DNA from 4 places in the Rhizobium sp. 268 genome. Region 4 is predicted to be linked to each of the others. Evidence: predicted binding sites of a transcription regulator. Region 4 holds the regulator's gene; each other region holds the start of a gene.
What was found. The regulator PhoB, encoded in region 4, activates phosphate uptake and scavenging genes when phosphate is short. The targets are predictions, from matches to a motif close to TGTCATNNANCTGTCAT.
Positions count from the first base shown of each region.

Region 1: a site for PhoB is predicted at 1,930-1,946, ahead of ugpB (sn-glycerol-3-phosphate ABC transporter substrate-binding protein UgpB). Genes of this name have one in related genera too.
Region 2: a site for PhoB is predicted at 3,058-3,074, ahead of OS035_RS17360 (alpha-D-ribose 1-methylphosphonate 5-triphosphate diphosphatase). Genes of this name have one in related genera too.
Region 3: a site for PhoB is predicted at 2,761-2,777, ahead of OS035_RS09255 (UDP-2,3-diacylglucosamine diphosphatase). Genes of this name have one in related genera too.

Region 1 covers NZ_JAPPSO010000002.1:199,871-204,510, reverse strand. Annotated here, with positions in the region: gene ugpA (sn-glycerol-3-phosphate ABC transporter permease UgpA) at 1-339, opposite strand, end outside; gene ugpB (sn-glycerol-3-phosphate ABC transporter substrate-binding protein UgpB) at 405-1,727, opposite strand; gene OS035_RS04385 (DUF47 family protein) at 1,962-2,603, shown strand; gene OS035_RS04380 (inorganic phosphate transporter) at 2,603-3,604, shown strand; gene OS035_RS04375 (sugar kinase) at 3,652-4,620, opposite strand; gene OS035_RS04370 (carbohydrate ABC transporter permease) at 4,639-4,640, opposite strand, start outside.
Region 2 covers NZ_JAPPSO010000008.1:164,922-169,561, forward strand. Annotated here, with positions in the region: gene OS035_RS17345 (23S rRNA (adenine(2030)-N(6))-methyltransferase RlmJ) at 1-176, opposite strand, end outside; gene OS035_RS17350 (molybdopterin-containing oxidoreductase family protein) at 258-2,396, shown strand; gene OS035_RS17355 (NUDIX domain-containing protein) at 2,393-2,983, shown strand; gene OS035_RS17360 (alpha-D-ribose 1-methylphosphonate 5-triphosphate diphosphatase) at 3,131-4,300, shown strand; gene OS035_RS17365 (hypothetical protein) at 4,405-4,640, shown strand, end outside.
Region 3 covers NZ_JAPPSO010000004.1:114,354-118,993, forward strand. Annotated here, with positions in the region: gene dgcA (N-acetyl-D-Glu racemase DgcA) at 1-560, shown strand, start outside; gene OS035_RS09250 (MFS transporter) at 512-1,729, opposite strand; gene OS035_RS09255 (UDP-2,3-diacylglucosamine diphosphatase) at 1,888-2,700, opposite strand; gene OS035_RS09260 (histidine phosphatase family protein) at 2,873-3,622, shown strand; gene OS035_RS09265 (FAD-binding oxidoreductase) at 3,720-4,640, opposite strand, start outside.
Region 4 covers NZ_JAPPSO010000015.1:79,037-83,676, forward strand. Annotated here, with positions in the region: gene pstA (phosphate ABC transporter permease PstA) at 1-726, shown strand, start outside; gene pstB (phosphate ABC transporter ATP-binding protein PstB) at 742-1,557, shown strand; gene phoU (phosphate signaling complex protein PhoU) at 1,602-2,315, shown strand; gene phoB (phosphate regulon transcriptional regulator PhoB) at 2,453-3,136, shown strand; gene OS035_RS26285 (GcrA family cell cycle regulator) at 3,414-3,947, opposite strand; gene OS035_RS26290 (aspartate aminotransferase family protein) at 4,373-4,640, shown strand, end outside.

The DNA.
Region 1 (4,640 bases), on a different contig from region 4:
CCAAATCAGCAGGGTCGAATAAATTCGGGAGGTGCGGAGCACGCGCATTGCCGCGGCCGCCAGAAGCAGCGCGATCGACGTCGACAGCACCGTCACCAGAATGGCGAAGATCAGCGTGTGGCCGAAGGCATTGATATAGATCGGATCGGCAAAAAGCCGCCGGTAGTTTTCGAACCAGACGAAGATCGTCTTGAAGCCGAAGGCATCCTCGCGCAGGAAGGATTGCCAGAAGGCCGTTGCCGCAGGCCAGAGAAAGAATACCACGGTCACGCAAATCTGGGGGGCAATGAGCAGGTAAGGCAAAAGCTTGTTGGGAAATACGGTCCGTTTGGTTTGCATGAGCCCTCACACTGACGGATGGGAAACGGGGGCCGGTCTTTCGCCAGCCCCCGTCGCGGTGCCCATTAGTTGGCGGACTCGAAATCGCGAAGCTGTTCGTTGCCGCGTGCGACGACGGAATCGACCGCTTCCTTCGCCGTCTTCTTTCCACCCAGCAAAGCGGCAAACTCATCGTCGATGATGCCGCGCACCTGGACGTAATTGCCGAAGCGGATGCCCTTGGAATTGTCGGTGGGCGTCACCCGCGTCAGCTGTTTGATGCCGATGTCGGCGCCGGGGTTTTTCTCATAGTAACCCTGGTCCTGGCCGAGTTTATAGGCAGCTTCGGTGATCGGCAGGTAGCCGGAGAACTGATGCCAGTCGGCCTGAACCTCCGGCTTTTGCAGGTAGGTGAAGAACTTCGCCACACCCTTATATTCCTCTTCCGGACGGCCCTTCAGCGTCCAGAGGGTGGCGCCGCCGATGATCGAATTGAGCGGCTGCTTGATGACGTCATCGTAAAAAGGAAGCGGTGCAAAACCGACTTTGAAGCCTTTGGCGTTGTTGATGACGCCGGCCCGGCCGGCCGACGAGTTCATATACATCGCGCATTCTTGCGAATAGAACATCGGAGGCGCATTGTCGCCGCCGACAGGCCCGCCGAATTTGAACAGACCTTCGTCCTGCCACTTCTTCAAATTGTCCCAATGGCGGATTGTCAGATCGTTGTTGAAGGTGAATTCGGCGTCCAGGCCGCCGAAACCGTTAGCCTTGGTGGAGTACGGCTTGTCGTGCAGGGCATTGAGATTTTCGGTCTGGATCCAGGAGATCCAGGCGCTGGTGAAGCCGCATTTGGCCGCACCCGATTTCATGATGGTCCGCGAGAAGGATTCCACCTCCGCCCATGTTTTCGGCGGCGTTTCCGGATCGAGCCCGGCCTTCTTGAAGACGTCCTTGTTGTAATACATGATCGGCGTCGAGGAATTGAAGGGCAGCGATAGGACATTGCCGCTGGTGTCCGAGTAATAACCGACGACCGGGGCAATGAATTTGCTCTGGTCCCAGGCCTCGCCTTCGTCTTTCATCAGCTGGTAAACCGGGTAGACCGCCCCCTGTGCGGCCATCATCGTGCCGGTGCCGACTTCATAGACTTGGACGATTGCCGGCTGCTGCTTGGCACGAAACGCAGCGATCGCGCCGGTCAGCGTCTCGTCATAGGTGCCCTTATAGACCGGCACGATCTCATAATCGGACTGAGATGCGTTGAAGCCCTTGGCGATCTGTTCAAGCTTCGCGCCATTCTCGCCGCCCATCGCATGCCACCACTGGATCTTCGTGGCGGCCATGGCCGGGACGGATAAGGACAGGCTGGTCAATCCTGCAGACAGGAAAAAAGCGATCTTGTTCATCTTCACTCCCATTGGTCTCGGTCCGCAGCCTCCCGCTCCAGACGTCCGGCAATGGTAACAGCCATAGTTCACTTTGCAATAATGAAATGTTCAAATGAACATTTACCGAAAGCGGCAGGACGGCGCAATCAACGGATTGCGATTCCTGTCAATGACTTCCCTTCTCCGGTCTCGCGGCTTTCCATGGCAGCCGTCGTGCTTTATGACGATTTTGTGACAGTCCATGGAGTGCCGATGTTAAGCTGGTTTCGAAAACTCATGCCGCGGGAAGATCGATTCTTCGATCTCTTCGCTCAACACTCAAAAACCGTCGTCGGTGCGGCCGAAGCGCTCAACGAACTTTTGGGCGGCACGGACATTGAAGGCCATTGCGCCCGGATCGTTCAATTGGAGGATGAAGCGGACGAGATTACCCGGCAAGTGCTGCTTGCCGTGCGCCGCAGTTTTGTCACGCCCTTCGATCGCGGCGACATCAAGGATCTCATCCAGTCGATGGATGATGCGATCGACATGATGCAGAAAACCGTGAAGACCATCCGGCTGTTCGAGCAGAAGAGCTTCGACCCTGTAATGCAGGAAATGGGAAAGACGATCGTCCAGGCGGCACATCTGATCGCCGAAGCCCTTCCCCTTCTCGACCGGATCAGCGCCAACGCCCCGCGTCTGGCCGCGCTGGCGGAAGAAGTAACGCGCGTCGAGGGCCGGTCCGACGAGTTGCATGAGCAGGGCCTGAAGGATCTTTTCCGCCGCCACGGCGCCTCAAATGCGATGGCTTATCTTATCGGCAGTGAGATCTATGGCGAGCTTGAGAAGGTCGTCGACCGTTTCGAGGATGTCGCCAATGAAATCAGTGGCATCGTCATCGAGAACGTTTGATGGAAGCCACCCTCGCCCTTCCCCTCCTTGCCGCGCTCGTGGCTGTTGCCCTCTTCTTTGATTTCTTGAACGGCCTGCACGATGCCGCCAATTCTATCGCCACGATCGTGTCGACGCGGGTGCTGCGCCCGCAATATGCGGTGTTTTGGGCGGCTTTCTTCAATTTTATCGCCTTCTTGTTCTTTGGTCTGCACGTCGCAGAAACGCTCGGGACCGGCATTATCGATCCGGCGATCGTCACGCCGCAGGTCATCTTCGCGGCGCTGGTGGGCGCGATCGTCTGGAACATCGTCACCTGGGTCTTCGGTATCCCTTCGAGCTCATCGCATGCGCTGGTCGGCGGGTTGGTCGGTGCCGGTCTGATGAAGACAGGTTTCAGTTCGATCGTGTGGAGCGGATTGTTGAAAACGGCCGGCGCCATCGTGATGTCGCCGGCGGTCGGATTTTTCCTTGCGCTGCTGCTCATCCTGGTCGTGTCGTGGATCTTCGTGCGGCAGACGCCGTTCGCTGTCGATCGGACATTCCGGATCTTGCAGTTTGTCTCCGCCTCGCTCTATTCCCTCGGCCACGGCGGCAACGACGCTCAGAAAACCATGGGCATCATTGCCGTGTTGCTCTATTCGCAAGGCTATCTGTCCGGCGGCTTCCATGTGCCGCTCTGGGTCGTTCTCTCATGCCAGGGCGCAATGGCGCTCGGCACACTTTGCGGCGGATGGCGAATCGTCCACACGATGGGATCGAAGATCACGCGCCTCAACCCAATGCAGGGCTTCTGTGCCGAAACCGGGGGAGCCTTAACACTGTTCGGCGCAACCTGGCTGGGCATCCCGGTCTCGACGACGCACACGATCACCGGCGCCATCATCGGCGTGGGTGCCGCCCGTCGACTGTCAGCCGTTCGCTGGGGCTTGGCCGGCAATATCGTTATTGCCTGGGTCGTCACACTCCCGGCCGCCGCGACCATTTCAGCGCTCTGCTACTGGCTTTCGGACTTCTTCTAGAGCGTGATGCCGTGAGCGGTTTTCTCATGACATCATGCTCTAACTCTTTAATTTAGAACAGGATTCATCTTCGTCACCGGTGCGTCCCAGCTCCGTAGCGCATCGCAGACATCGGCTCTGCCCGGCGCGCCGATGCGGCCGCCGAAGACCTGGCATTTGAGCGCCGCCGCCATGGACGAGAAGCGCATCGTCTCGGCGGTCGGCACGCCGTCTGCGATCGCCAGAGCGAAAGCGCCATGAAAAATATCGCCTGCCGCGAGCGTATCGACGGCCCTCACCTTCGGAGCGGCAAGATGGAAGATTTCGCCGCTTCGGTCGTCGCACCAGAAGGAGCCGTTTTCTCCTGACGTAACGCTGATGAAGGCGTGCTCGAACTTTCGCTTCAGAAGGCCGACGGCCCTCGCCGGCTCGGCAGTTCCAGTGAGGCGCTCGGCGGCCGGCTGCGAGAACACGATGTGGCTGGCCGCCGGTGCCAGCATCTCGATTACGCCGTCGCCTGCAACGTCACCATCGAGAATGGCTGGTCTGCCCGCCTCTCCGGCGGCGAGCAGCGTCCGCAATGCCAGCTTCGGCCAGCGGACGTCGACCAGAACCGCATCGAAAGCAGACACGTCCTGTTTTGTCACCGGTTTGACCGTCTCGTGCAGGGCCGCATCGTAGAAGGGCACGATCAAGCGCTCGCCCTGATCATCGATAAGGATCGTCGAGACGGCCGAGCGGGCGCCTGCCACACGGACCATGCCGCTGGTATCGATGCCGCTGTTGCCGAGGTCGGCGATGATGCGTTCGCCGGTAGCATCATCACCGACCGCACCCCAGAGGCTGGCATGGCCGCCCAGCCGGGCGACCGCAAAGGCCGCGCTCGACGCCATACCTTCGGCGACCTGCAGCATATCGTAGGGGAGAATCTTGCCTTGACCGGTCGGCAACGAGCGCACGCGAAACAGCGTATCCAGGACGGCAGCGCCGACGCACAAAATGCGGCGCTCCGGATCGAAGGCATAGGAAGTCGTCAAAACCGTCGTCTCACCTGCTC
Region 2 (4,640 bases), on a different contig from region 4:
TCGCCGGTTTTCTGCGCTTCTTCGGAGGAGAGGTCGTAGAGCCCGATGCCGGCATGCGTGTCGAGGACGCGGAAGGCACCATCCTTTTTCTGCATGTAGCGGATCAGCCGCGCCAGCACGGCATGTTTCAGCACATCGGCAAAATTGCCCGCATGATAGATGTGGCGGTAGTTCATTTTCGCTGATGTCCGTATGAATTCGCGTCATGGGAAAGTTTGTGGCTTTTGGCCGTGCAAGGCTTGGAATATACAAATGCCATGAACATTGCGACCCCCATCCACGCCAAATCCCCGAAGCCGGACACCAGGGTCGGCCACACCGCCTGTCCGCACGACTGTCCCTCCACCTGCGCGCTGGAGGTCGAACTATCCGAGGACGGCCGCATCGGGCGCGTGCGCGGCGCCAATGATCATTCCTACACCTCGGGCGTCATCTGCGCCAAGGTCGCCCGCTATGCCGAGCGGCTCTACCATCCCGACCGCCTGATGCATCCCTTGCGCCGCGCCGGCGCCAAGGGGGCCGGGCAGTGGCAGCAGATTTCCTGGGACGATGCGCTGGATGAGATCGCCGAAGCCTTCGTGAAGGCCGAGGCGCGGGACGGCAGCGAGGCGATCTGGCCTTATTTCTATGCCGGCACCATGGGCTGGGTACAGCGCGACTCGATCGATCGCCTGCGTCACGCCAAGCGCTTTTCCGGCTTTTTCTCCTCGATCTGCACCAACCCGGCCTGGACCGGCTTCACCGTGGCGACCGGCACGCTGCGCGGCCCCGACCCGCGTGAGATGGGCCGCACCGATTGCGTCGTCATCTGGGGCACCAATGCGGTGTCGACGCAGGTCAATGTGATGACCCACGCCATCAAGTCGCGCAAGGAGCGCGGCGCCAAGATCGTCGTCATCGACATTTACGACAATCCGACGATGAAGCAGGCCGACATGGCCTTGATCGTCAGGCCCGGCACCGATGCGGCACTGGCCTGCGCCGTCATGCACATCGCCTTCCGCGACGGCCATGCCGACCGCGACTACATGGCGCGCTATGCCGATGATCCCGCCGGCCTCGAAGAGCATCTGAAAACGAAGACGCCGCAATGGGCCGCCAATATCACCGGCCTTTCGGTCGAGGAGATCGAAGCCTTTGCCCGCCTCGTCGGCACGACGAAAAAGACCTTCTTCCGCCTCGGCTACGGCTTCACCCGCCAGCGCAATGGCGCGGTCGCCATGCATGCGGCCGCCTCGGTCGCCACCGTGCTCGGCTCCTGGCAGTATGAGGGTGGCGGCGCCTTCCATTCCAACAACGATATCTTCCGCATGAACAATGCGGAACTGACCGGCCGCTCGATGAAGGACGGCGATATCCGCATGCTCGATCAGTCGCAGATCGGCCGGGTGCTGACCGGCGATCCGGTGGCGCTGCGCCATCGCGGCCCGGTGACGGCGATGCTGATCCAGAACACCAATCCGGCCAACATCGCCCCCGAGCAGCGCCTCGTCAGACGCGGTTTTGCCCGCGACGACCTGTTCGTCGCCGTGCACGAGCAGTTCATGACCGAGACGGCGGAGATCGCCGATATCGTCATTCCGGCGACGATGTTCGTCGAGCATGACGATATCTACCGGGCCGGCGGCCAGAACCATATCCTGCTCGGGCCGAAGCTGGTCGAGCCGCCGCCGAGCGTGCGCACCAATCTCTTCGTCATCGAGGAACTGGCCAAACGCCTCGGCGTCGCCGATCGCCCCGGCTTCGGCTTTTCAGCCCGCGAAATGGTCGATCGCTTGCTGGAATCGAGCGGCCTGCCGGATTACGAGCATTTCCTCGAACACAAATGGTTCGATCGCCAGCCGGCCTTCGAGGAGGCGCATTTCCTGAACGGCTTTGCTCATCCCGACGGCAAATTCCATTTCCGCCCGGACTGGATCGATCAGCCGGCGCCGAACAAGCCGCCGGCGGCGGTCGGCCTGCTCGGGCCGCATGGGGAGCTGCCTGTATTCCCCGATCAGGTCGATGTCATCGAAGTCGCTGATACCGACCATCCCTTTCGTCTGGCCACCTCGCCGGCGCGCAACTTCCTGAATTCGAGCTTCGCCGAGACCAAGACGTCGCGTCAGAAAGAGGGCCGTCCCGAGGTGATGATCAATCCGGCCGACGCTGAAGCCAATGGCATCGCCCACGGCGATCTGGTCCGCATCGGCAATAGTCGCGGCGACCTGCGCATCCATGCCCGCGTCACCACCGAGGTGAAGCCTGGCGTGCTGATCGCTGAAGGCCTCTGGCCGAACAAGGCGCATATCGATGGCGAGGGCATCAACGTGCTCACCGGCGCCGACCCGGTCGCGCCCTATGGCGGGGCGGCCGTGCACGATAACAAGGTCTGGCTTCGCAAGGACACAGCATGATGCAGCCGAAATCACGCGTGAAGATCGTCAGCACGGAAACGCTGTCGAATGGGTGGACGAAGCTCAGCAGCTATCTGCTCGATTACATCGACCGCAAGGGCGCGACCCAACGCTTGAAGCGGGAGGTCTACCATCGCACGCCGGCAGCCTGCATCCTGCTTTATGATCCCAAGCGCGACCTCGTCGTTCTCGTCCGCCAGTTCCGCCTTGCCGTTCATATCAACGGTGATCCCGCCTGGATGATCGAGGTGCCGGCCGGCCTTCTCGATGACGATCATCCCGAACAGGCGATCCGCCGCGAGGCGATGGAAGAAACCGGTTACCACCTGCGCGACGCGCGTTTCCTGTTCAAATGCTACACTTCGCCCGGCGCCATCACCGAAGTCGTCCACTTCTTCGTCTCGCTGATCGACAGCGCCGACCGCGTGGCCGAAGGCGGCGGCCTGGACGAGGAGCACGAGGATATCGAGGTTCTCGAAGTCCCGCTCGATGAGGCCGCCCAAATGATCGAAAACGGCGAGATCTTCGACGCCAAGACGATCATGCTGCTGCAATGGGCTCTGTTGAACAGGCATAAACTTCGATAGCGGATGCGCGGTCTCGGGCAAGCCCGCAGGTTGGCCTCAAGACGGTTTCGCGATCGCGGTTGTGGCGTTCGAAATTTCATACGTTTGTCACGAAGCGGTTCTATCCGCTGCGGTCTGTCAATCATCGATGCGATCAGGAGAAAGCCCATGTGGCTCAGCAATTTCACCCTCGTTCTGCCAAACGAGGTGGTGAGTGAAGGTTCCGTGCGGGTCGAAGACGGCGCCATCGCCGAAATCAGACCCGAGCCGGTCGCCGGGGCTGCCATCGATGGCGGCGGGCGGCTTCTGATGCCGGGATTCGTCGATCTCCATGGCGACATGATCGAGCGAGAGATCGCGCCGCGGCCGAACGCGACGATGCCGATCGATTTCGGCATCCACGAACTCGACAAGAAGCTGGCCGCCGCCGGTGTTACCACGGCCTTTGCCGCCGTCTCCTTCGCCACCGAAAGCGTCTATGGCCACGTCCGCTCGCTGGAGACGACCTCGGCGGTGATCGAAGGCATCAACCGCCTGCGCGATGATCTGCTGATCGACCACCGCGTCCACGCCCGCTATGAAATCACCAATATCGGCGCCGCTGCCGCGCTCGAGCGCCTGCTGAATGCCGATCAGATCGACATGGTGTCGCTCACCGACCACACGCCCGGCCAGGGCCAGTACAACAACCTGCAAAGCTACATCCTCAGCATTTCCGAGCGCCGCGCCATCTCCGAGGAGATGGCCGCCGAGATCGTCGCCAAGCGCATCGCCATGCGCAATAACCCCGAAATCGAAGCCAAGCTGAAGGAGATCGTCGCGCTGTCGCTGAAGCACAAGCTCTCGCTTGCCTCGCATGACGACGACAGCGTCGAGAAGGTCGCCGAAATGCACGATCTCGGCGTCACCATCAGCGAGTTCCCGGTCACTGCGCCCGCCGCAGAAGAGGCGCGCCGCCGCGGTCTCTGGACGCTGATGGGCGCGCCGAATGCGCTGCGCGGCCAGTCGATGTCGGGCAATCTCAGCGCGCTCGATGCCGCAAGGGCCGGCCTGCTCAGCGTCATCGCCGCCGATTATCATCCGGCCGCCTTTGTGCCCGGCATCTTCAAGCTCGCCGAGATGGTGGAAGGCGGCCTGCCTTCAGCCGTCGCCATGGCGACCGGCAACGCCGCCCGCTCCGCCGGCCTATCGGACCGCGGCGAAATCGCCATCGGCCAGCGCGCCGATTTGGTCGTGGTCGAGCGGGGCGACATCAACCGCATCCGAGCCACCTTCCGCGCCGGTCGCTTCGTCTACAGCGACGGTACGCTGCATCCGTTGCGGGCGTTGGCGGCTTAGCGGCACGTCTGAGCGTCGAGACAGAATGACGAGATCACGGCGAAACGGGCTTTCTCGTCGGCGGTACCCGGACTGAACAAGACTGCCAACGATGCGGAATCAAGATGTCATCTGAGCCAAGGTTGCTGCACAAGGAGTGGGGGCTGCTGCCTCTGGTTTTAAGTGGAATTGCAACAGTATCTGTAATTATTATATCAATTTACTATGATAACCAATATGAAATCCCGAAGATCTACATAGGCGGTAGATACATACAGTGCCAGAAGTCGGTTGCTTCCTTATTAAATGCCATAGCGTTGGTGTATAAATACCCAGGATTGGCTCTTATAGTTATTTCATT
Region 3 (4,640 bases), on a different contig from region 4:
CCGGCCGCTCGCTGCTCAAGGTCAAGGTCGGCACCGGCGACGATGAAAGCCGCATCCGCGCCGTCTGCGCCGCCGCGCCCGATGCCACAATCATCCTTGACGCCAATGAGGGCTGGCCGGAAGCGGTGTTGGAACGTCATCTTGATATCGCGGCGCAAGCCGGTGTGGCTCTGGTCGAGCAGCCGCTGCCGGCCGGCCGCGACGCACTGCTTGCTGAAATACGCCGCCCGCTCCTCGTCTGCGCCGACGAAAGTGTCCACCATACCGGCGATCTTGCGAGCCTTGCCGACCGCTATGACGCGATCAACATCAAGCTCGACAAGACAGGCGGCCTGACGGAAGCCCTGGCGATGAAGGCGGAAGCTGAGCGGCTTGGTTTCAGCATCATGATCGGCTGCATGGTCGGCACCTCGCTTGCCATGGCGCCGGCGGTGCTGCTCGCCCAGAATGCCGATTTCGTCGATCTCGACGGCCCGCTGCTGCTTGCCCGCGACCGCGAACCCGGCCTGCGCTACGCCGCTTCCCTGGTCTTTCCGCCCGAAAGCACGCTCTGGGGCTGAAGGTAATAGGCCGATATGACGAGGCCGAGGCCGGTAAACGCGACCAGCGCCATGACGTAATAGCTGACGACGCCGAGCCAGGCATAGAGATAACCCGACGCCAGCGTCATCAGCGCCATCGCCATGCCGACATAGAAGAAGTAGGCGCCTTGCGCCGAGGATTCCTGCGTCTCCTGCACCGTCGCCATGATCCGCCGCTGCACGCCGGTATGGACGAAGGCATAGGTGAAGCCGTGGAAACACTGCAGCAGGAAAAACCCGGCAAACCCCGCATTCATGGGAAACAGGATCCAGCGGCAGACGCTGACGGCACAGCCGAAGCGGATCAGCGTCCAAGCGTCGAAGCGCCGGTTGAGACGTTTCGACAGGAAGAACACCGTCACCTCGGAAGCAACGCCGGCGCTCCAGAGCAAGCCGACCTCCGTGCCGGAAAAGCCGAGATGATGCCAATAGATCGACGAGAACGCGTTGAGCACTGCATGGCTCGACTGCTGGATGGCGACACCGATCAAGAGCAGCAGCAAATGCGGCTCGCGCAGTCCGCTGCCGGTGGCGGCCGGAATGTTGATCGGCTGGCCACGCCGCCGCGTCGGCCCGATGCGCGGACAGAAGATCGCCATGACGACCGTCATGGCAAAGCCGAACACCATGACATCGAGCACCAATCCGCCGCCCCACCGGCTGATCAGTTGGCCACCGACCAGCGTCGAGACGATGAAGGCAATAGAGCCCCAGACGCGCATCGATCCGTAATCGAGCCCCCAGCGGCGCACACCCGAAATGACGATCGATTCGACGACGGGCACATAGGGCGCGAAGGTGGCGCCCTGCAGCGCATAGACGATCGTCACCGGCCAGAAGCTCGTCGTCCAGAAAAGCGCGATAGCCGTCAGCAGCGACAGGCTGCCTGACCAGAGCAGCACGTCGGCGCGCTCCTTCAGACGGTCGGCAATCATCGCGACGACGGGCGCCACCAGCACGCGCACCACCATCGGTATGGCAAGGATGATGCCGATCTCGTGGTCGCTGAAACTGTGGGTCGCAAGCCAGACCGGAAAGAACGGCAGAACGATGCCGTTGACGAGCAGCGGTGCGCAATAGGAAAGCGCGCTGAGCAGCCGGAAGCGCGGGGGCGCTCCCTCACTCGGGGAATGTTGGGCGGGAATCATTGGTGGACCTGAAGGAAACTGGTCGTTGTCCTAACACACCACCCTGGAGGCGCCTATTGCGAGAAATAGCCCTACTGAAACGTTTTAGAAAATAAATACAGCCTGTCGCCCGACGGTAACGGGTAAGTCGGTGGAGTGCGGACGCGCCGATGCCGAAATCAGGCCGCCTGCGGGGCCAGTTCGCCTTCATCGTGCATTTCAATGGCGGAAAGCGTCGGCACGCTGCTGGCGAGCGCTCGCCAGGTGATCAGTTCGAAGGCGCCATCCTCATGTTCGGCGACCGCCGTGCAGCTTTCCACCCAATCGCCCGTATTGATGTAGCGGATGCCGTCCATGTCCTGGATGATGGCGTGATGGATGTGTCCGCAGATGACACCGTCGGCGCCGTTTTTGCGAGCTTCCTCCGCCACGACGCGCTCGAACTCGCCGATGAAGTTGACGGCATGTTTGACCTGCAGCTTCGCCCAGGCCGAAAACGACCAATAGGGCATACCGAGGCGGCGGCGCACGGCCGCGAGCAGGAGGTTGATGCGGATCGCCGTATCGTAGGCCCAGTCGCCGAGATAGGCGAGCAGGCGGGCGTTGCGGACGACGACGTCGAATTCGTCGCCGTGCAGGATCAGATATTTCTTGCCGTCGGCGCCGTTATGCATCATGCGCTCGACAACCTCGATGCCGCCGAAATGCATGCCCGGGAAGTCGCGCAGAAATTCGTCGTGATTGCCGGGAATATAGACGACGCGCGTGCCCTTGCGCGCCTTGCGCAACAGCTTCTGGACCACGTCGTTGCAGACCTGCGGCCAGTACCAGCTGCGCTTCAGGCGCCAGCCGTCGACGATGTCGCCGACGAGCACGATCGTATCGGCCTCGTGGTGGCGCAGGAAATCCAGGAGGAAATCAGCCTTCGCGGCCTTCGAGCCGAGATGGACATCGGAAATGAAGAGCGTGCGGAAATGTCTGGGTTCCATCATGTCTATCACGAGCGTCGCTCATGCCCCATCTTTCATCTAGCCTTCCAAAACCAGACTCGTGTTTCAGGAAGATGACAGGTTGCGGAAAAGCCGGCGCGGTGGCGATGTTGCCCTCTCCATCGGGCACGTTCATGATGGCGGCGATTCCAGATCCGACACTGCGGGATGGCTGATGCGCCTCTTTCTCGTTCGCCACGGCGAATCTCTCGGCAACCTCAACGAACAGGCCTATCGCCAATTCGGTGATCACAACGTGCCGCTGACACAGTGGGGCCACCGTCAGGCGGTCGAAGCCGGCAGCGCCATCGCCTCCTATCTGAAGGCATTGCCACGCGCCGATTTCGGCAAGCTGCAGATCTGGTACTCACCATTCCTCAGGACACGGCAGAGCAAGGATGCCTTGCTGACAGCCTTGCCGGAAAGCTTCATCGGCGAGATCCGGGAGGATTACCTGCTGCGCGAGCAGGATTTCGGTCTTTTCACCGAAATCTATGACCATGCCGAACAGAAGCAGAAATTCCCCGAAGAATTCGAAAAATGGGCGAGGCTGCGCAGCAACAGCGGCAAGTTCTACGCGCGGCCGCCGGATGGCGAGAGCCGGGCGGATGTGGCCCAGCGGGTGCGCCTCTTCCTGCAGACCGTCATGCGCGACGCCGAAAACAGCAGCCACAACGTCGTGATCGTCGGCCATGGCGTCACCAATCGGGCAGTCGAAATGAATTTTCTCCACCGCCCCGTCGAGTGGTTCGAGCGTTCCGACAACCCCGGAAATGCCGATATCACACTGATCAAGGGGACGCGCCTGCAAGGATACGAGTCGATCCTGCTGCATCAGGCGGCCGACCGGCAGCCGGGACAGGAAAATGAACTGCGCGATGCCTATGGCGCCGACGTGACGATCGCGCCGAAACCTGAGGGATAGACCCACAAAGGGACGAATGCAAAGCATCGGCAGCAGCATCAAGCCCCTCCCTTGTCGGGAGGGGTTTTCACTGCAGCCAAGTTCCGTTTCGATCCACTCACGCAGCTCGCACAGCCGCCATCGGTTTGACGTTCTGATTCATCCGGAACAGATTGTCAGGATCATAACGCCGCTTGATTTCGGCAAGCCGGGCGTAATTGGCGCCATAGGCCATTTCCACCCGATCGGCCTCGTCATCAGGCATGAAGTTGATATAGGCGGTTCCCACGGCATGCGGCTTGGTTGCCTCGAAAAGTTCGCGCGCCCAGCCGGTGCAATTTGCATCCATCCCGGCCTCCCGCCAGCGCGCATGCACGTTCATGACGAAATGCGAACTGCGCTGCGGAAATGCGGTGGCCTCGGTGGCAATACGGCCGGCCGCGCCACCGACATGGCCGACGAATATCTCGCATTCCGGTCCCGGCAGCTTGCGCACGGCGTTGAGCAGCACCTCGATCGCCGCATCCGAAAGCGAGGCGAAATCCTGGCTCTTCCAGTAATTGCGCGCACCTGGCGTCAGCAACGGATCGAATGCCTGCTGCCAGCCGGTGAACGGCACCGGACCGACGACATCGGCAATCGGCTTTCCGATCGCTCGCAATCTTTCCGTCGCTTTTTCTCCCGCCGCGATATCTCCGCAATAGCACATGGCGAGCACCACGACCTCCTTGCCGTGCCACTCGGCCGGAAGGAAGGGCAGCGGCGGCGCCTGGCGCATCACCACCCAGCAGGTCAGTTCATCGGGTGCGGCTTCCAGCGCCTGCCGATATTCCCGCAGCACTCTCTCCGCGTCAGCGAAGGGATGTACGACCAGCCCGGCAAGAACATCGGAATGCAGCGGGTTCAGCTGAAACTCGAAGGAGGTGACGACACCGAAATTGCCGCCGCCGCCGCGCAAGGCCCAGAAGAGGTCCGGCCTTTCCGTCTCGCTCGCCTTGACCAGTTCCCCATCGGCCGTCACCACATCGACCGAGACCAG
Region 4 (4,640 bases):
TTCAACACCGGCCTCTTCGTCAACGGCAATTCCAGCCGTCCGGAGGCCGCGGGTCTTGGCGTCGCCCTCATCGGCTCGCTCTACCTGATGCTGATCGTGCTGGTGCTGGCGCTGCCGATCGGCGTTGCCGCCTCGATCTATCTCGAGGAGTTTGCGCCGAAGAACCGACTGACGGATCTGATCGAGGTCAACATCAACAACCTCGCCGCCGTCCCTTCGATCGTCTATGGTCTGCTCGGCCTTTCCGTCTTCATCAACTTCGTCGGCCTGCCGCGTTCGGCCTCGCTGGTCGGCGGCCTGGTGCTGACGCTGATGACCCTGCCGACGATCATCATCGCGACGCGCGCCGCGCTGCGCGCCGTGCCGCCGTCGATCCGCGCCGCAGCGCTTGGCCTCGGGGCCTCGAAGATGCAGATGGTATTCCACCATGTTCTGCCGCTCGCCATGCCCGGCATCCTCACCGGCACGATCATCGGCCTGGCGCATGCGCTCGGCGAAACCGCGCCGCTGCTCTTGATCGGCATGGTCGCCTTCGTCGCCAACGCGCCGACGACACCGCTCGATCCCTCGACGGCTCTGCCGGTGCAGGTCTATATGTGGGCGAACGAGGCCGAACGTGCCTTCGTCGAGCGTACTTCGGGTGCCATCATCGTCCTGCTCCTGTTCCTGATCGTCATGAACATGGGCGCCATCCTCTTGCGTCGTCGCTTCGAGCGCCGCTGGTAAACGGAGTTAAACATCATGAATATGTTGACGGAAGCTGCAGTTGAAAAGGCGCTGGATCAGAAGATGAGCAACGTCCCGTATAAGATGATCGGTCAGGATGTCTCGGTTTACTACGGCGAGAAGCGCGCGCTTTTCGATGTGAACCTGAACATCCGCGAAAACACCGTAACCGCGCTGATCGGCCCGTCCGGCTGCGGCAAGTCGACCTTTCTGCGGAGCCTCAACCGCATGAACGACACGATTGACGGCTGCCGCGTCGCCGGCAAGATCACCCTGGACGGCGACGATATCTATGATCCCGATATCGACGTCGTCGAACTTCGCGCCCGCGTCGGCATGGTTTTCCAGAAGCCGAACCCGTTCCCGAAAACGATTTACGAAAACGTCTCCTACGGCCCGCGCATCCATGGCCTGGCCAAGTCGAAGGCCGATCTCGACCAGATTGTCGAGACCAGCCTGCAGCGAGCCGGCCTCTGGAACGAGGTCAAGGACCGGGTGCATGAATCCGGCACCGGCCTCTCCGGCGGCCAACAGCAGCGTCTCTGCATTGCGCGTGCCGTCGCCGTCAGCCCTGAAGTCATCCTGATGGACGAGCCCTGCTCGGCGCTCGACCCGATTGCCACCGCCAAGGTAGAGGAGCTGATCCACGAACTGCGTGAGAATTATACGATCGTCATCGTCACCCACTCCATGCAGCAGGCCGCGCGCGTCTCGCAGCGCACCGCCATGTTCCACCTCGGCAATCTGGTCGAGGAGAACGACACCGACAAGATGTTCACCAATCCCGACGATCCGCGCACCCAGGACTACATCATGGGTCGCTTCGGCTGATTTTGGCGTCACCAAGCCTTCCCGTTATTCGAGGATAAAGCCCCATGGCATCGACACATATTTATTCTGCCTATGATGATGATCTGAAGTTCCTGTCCAGGCGGATTTCCGAAATGGGCGGCCTGGCCGAGCAGATGGTCGCCGAATCCGTCCGGGCGCTGGTCAACGGCGATACCGCGCTGGCCCAGAAGGTGATTTCCGACGACGTGATCCTCGATCACGCCGAGCGCGAAATCGGCGACAAGGCGATCGTCACCATCGCCCGCCGTCAGCCGATGGCTTCGGACCTGCGCGAAATCATGGGTTCGATCCGCATCGCCGCCGATCTCGAACGCGTCGGCGACCTCGGCAAGAACACCGCCAAGCGCGTCATCGCCGTGCAGAGTACCGGCGTCCCGCGCAAGCTCGCCCGCGGTCTCGAGCATCTGTCCGAGCTGGCGCTCGTCCAGCTCAAGGAAGTGCTCGACGTCTACACGACACGCGCCGCCGACAAGGCGAGTGCGATCCGCGAGCGCGACAACGAGATCGACGCGATGTACACCTCGCTGTTCCGCGAGCTGTTGACCTACATGATGGAAGATCCGCGCAACATCACCAGCTGCACGCATCTTCTCTTCTGCGCCAAGAACATCGAGCGCATCGGCGATCACGCCACCAACATCGCCGAGACCATTTATTACATGGCGACCGGAGCACAGCCGGAAGGCGACCGTCCGAAGGACGACAGCGCCAACACCGTCGGCGCGGTCACGGAATAACCGCCTAAACCAGACGATTGCGCGCGCGCCCATGTGGGGCGCGCGAAAAGGTCGCAGCCAATTTTTATGAATTTGCGCAGGATGCATTGCTTAAATCACCCCCGGTTTAAGGATCATGCGCGAGGAGACCGACACGCATGATCCCGAGAGTTGCAGTTGTTGAAGACGAGGAAGCCCTGAGCGTGCTTCTTCGCTACAATCTCGAAGCTGAGGGCTTCGAGGTCGATACCATCCTTCGTGGCGACGAGGCCGAAATCAGGCTTCAGGAGCGCACGCCCGACCTTCTTATCCTCGACTGGATGCTGCCCGGCGTCTCCGGCATCGAACTTTGCCGGCGACTGCGCATGCGACCGGAAACCGAGCGCCTGCCGATCATCATGCTGACGGCGCGCGGTGAGGAGAGCGAGCGCGTCCGCGGATTGTCGACGGGCGCCGACGATTATGTCGTCAAGCCTTTCTCGACCCCGGAACTCGTCGCCCGCGTCAAGGCGATGCTGCGCCGCGCCCGCCCCGAGGTGTTGTCGACCGTGCTGAAATGCGGCGATATCGAACTCGACCGCGAAACCCACCGCGTCCACCGCAAGAGCCGCGAAGTCCGCCTCGGCCCCACCGAATTCCGCCTCTTGGAATTCCTGATGTCGTCGCCCGGCCGGGTCTTCTCCCGCTCGCAGCTCCTCGACGGCGTCTGGGGCCACGACATCTATGTCGACGAACGCACCGTCGACGTCCATGTCGGCCGCCTGCGCAAGGCGTTGAACTTCTCCAACATGCAAGACGTCATCCGCACCGTCCGCGGCGCCGGCTATTCGATGGAAGCCTGAGGGGTTTCCATCTTTTGTGCCGGTGTCGGCCCCTCACTCTAACCCGACCGGGGTCGAGCCACTCGTCTCGACCCGTCCTTCGGACCCCCTTAAACGGGGCGAGGAGACGTGTCCTACGTGACGTTGGAGAGGGACCGAGAGGTCGCGGCATATCCCCTTCGCCGCGCAAGCGGGGAGAAGGTGCCGGCAGGCGGATGAGGGGCAGCCACACCCAGCCCACTCGCATAAAAAAACGGGCCACTCGGCCCGTTTTCGAATTCTCTGCAATGTCGCCCGCTCAGCTCGCCCGCGCGGCCGCGCGGCGGCGTTCGTTCACCGGCTGGTAGGCTAGCTTCTGGTGATAGCTGCAATAGGGCGAGTTGTCGGGGGATTCGCAGCCGCAGAAGTGGAAGTCGTCCTTCAGCGGATCGCCGACCGGCCATTTGCAGGTGCGTTCGGTCAGTTCCGTCAGGCCGAGGCGGCGCGAGATCGGCACGACCACGTTGCCCTTCGGCACGTATTCCATTTCCTCGACCGTTTCGATCTCGATCTCTTCCTTCAGCATCGTCGCGCCCTGCTGGCGGGTAACGGTGCGGGTAGCGATCCGCGAGGCGTAGTTCGGTGCGCGCGGTGCCGATGTATTGCGTTTCGGCGTGCGCGCCGCGGCGGCCGTGCCGCCGGCCTTGGCGCGGCCGGGAAGGCTCAGCCGGTGAACCTTGCCGATCACAGCGTTTCTGCTGACACCGCCAAGTTGCGCCGCGATCTGGCTGGCGCTCAGTCCTTCGGCCCAGAGCTTCTTGAGTTTCTCGACCCGCTCGTCTGTCCAGTTCATGCCCTGTCTCCACCTTTTGCGTTGGTGATGGCAGAATCCCTCACCGTTGTCCCGGAAGCCTCCGAAACAAGAAACGCTTGATCAATTTTGGTGACTAGTTCCGCCGCATGCAGTCTAGTAATTGAACTTTAACCTAGTGTGAGCCTGACTCCGTGACAAGAGTCGCATGAATCCGGATGAATCGAATTCGGAGTTTTCCCCAACTTGCTTCCGCTGCGTGGCATTTCTGCAATATTGCCTGTTGAAGGCCGAAAACACCGCTGTACAAGCTTGCTGCATGCGCTAAGGGCGCAGTTTTGTTGACATTGCAGCGCGAAAAGGAAATAGTACCGCTGGCCGCCGCAAGGCGGCATTTTTGATTTTTCGGGCCTGGTTTTCTTAGCCGGAGTCCCATGTTTGACAACGCTGATCGGGAGACCCGCGCCATGGCTGAAGCCGCGCCGCTTTATGACACCTATTCTCGTGCCCCACTGCGGTTCGAGCGAGGCGAGGGCGTATGGCTGATCACCGAAGGCGGCGAGCGTTATCTCGATTTCGGCGCCGGCGTCGCCGTCACCTCGGTCGGCCATAGCAACCCGCATGTGGTTGGGGCGCTGAAGGAACAGGCCGACAAGGTCTGGCACCTCTCCAACATCTATGAGATCCCCGGCCAGGAGCGCCTCGCGAAGCGGCTGACGGACGCCACCTTCGCCG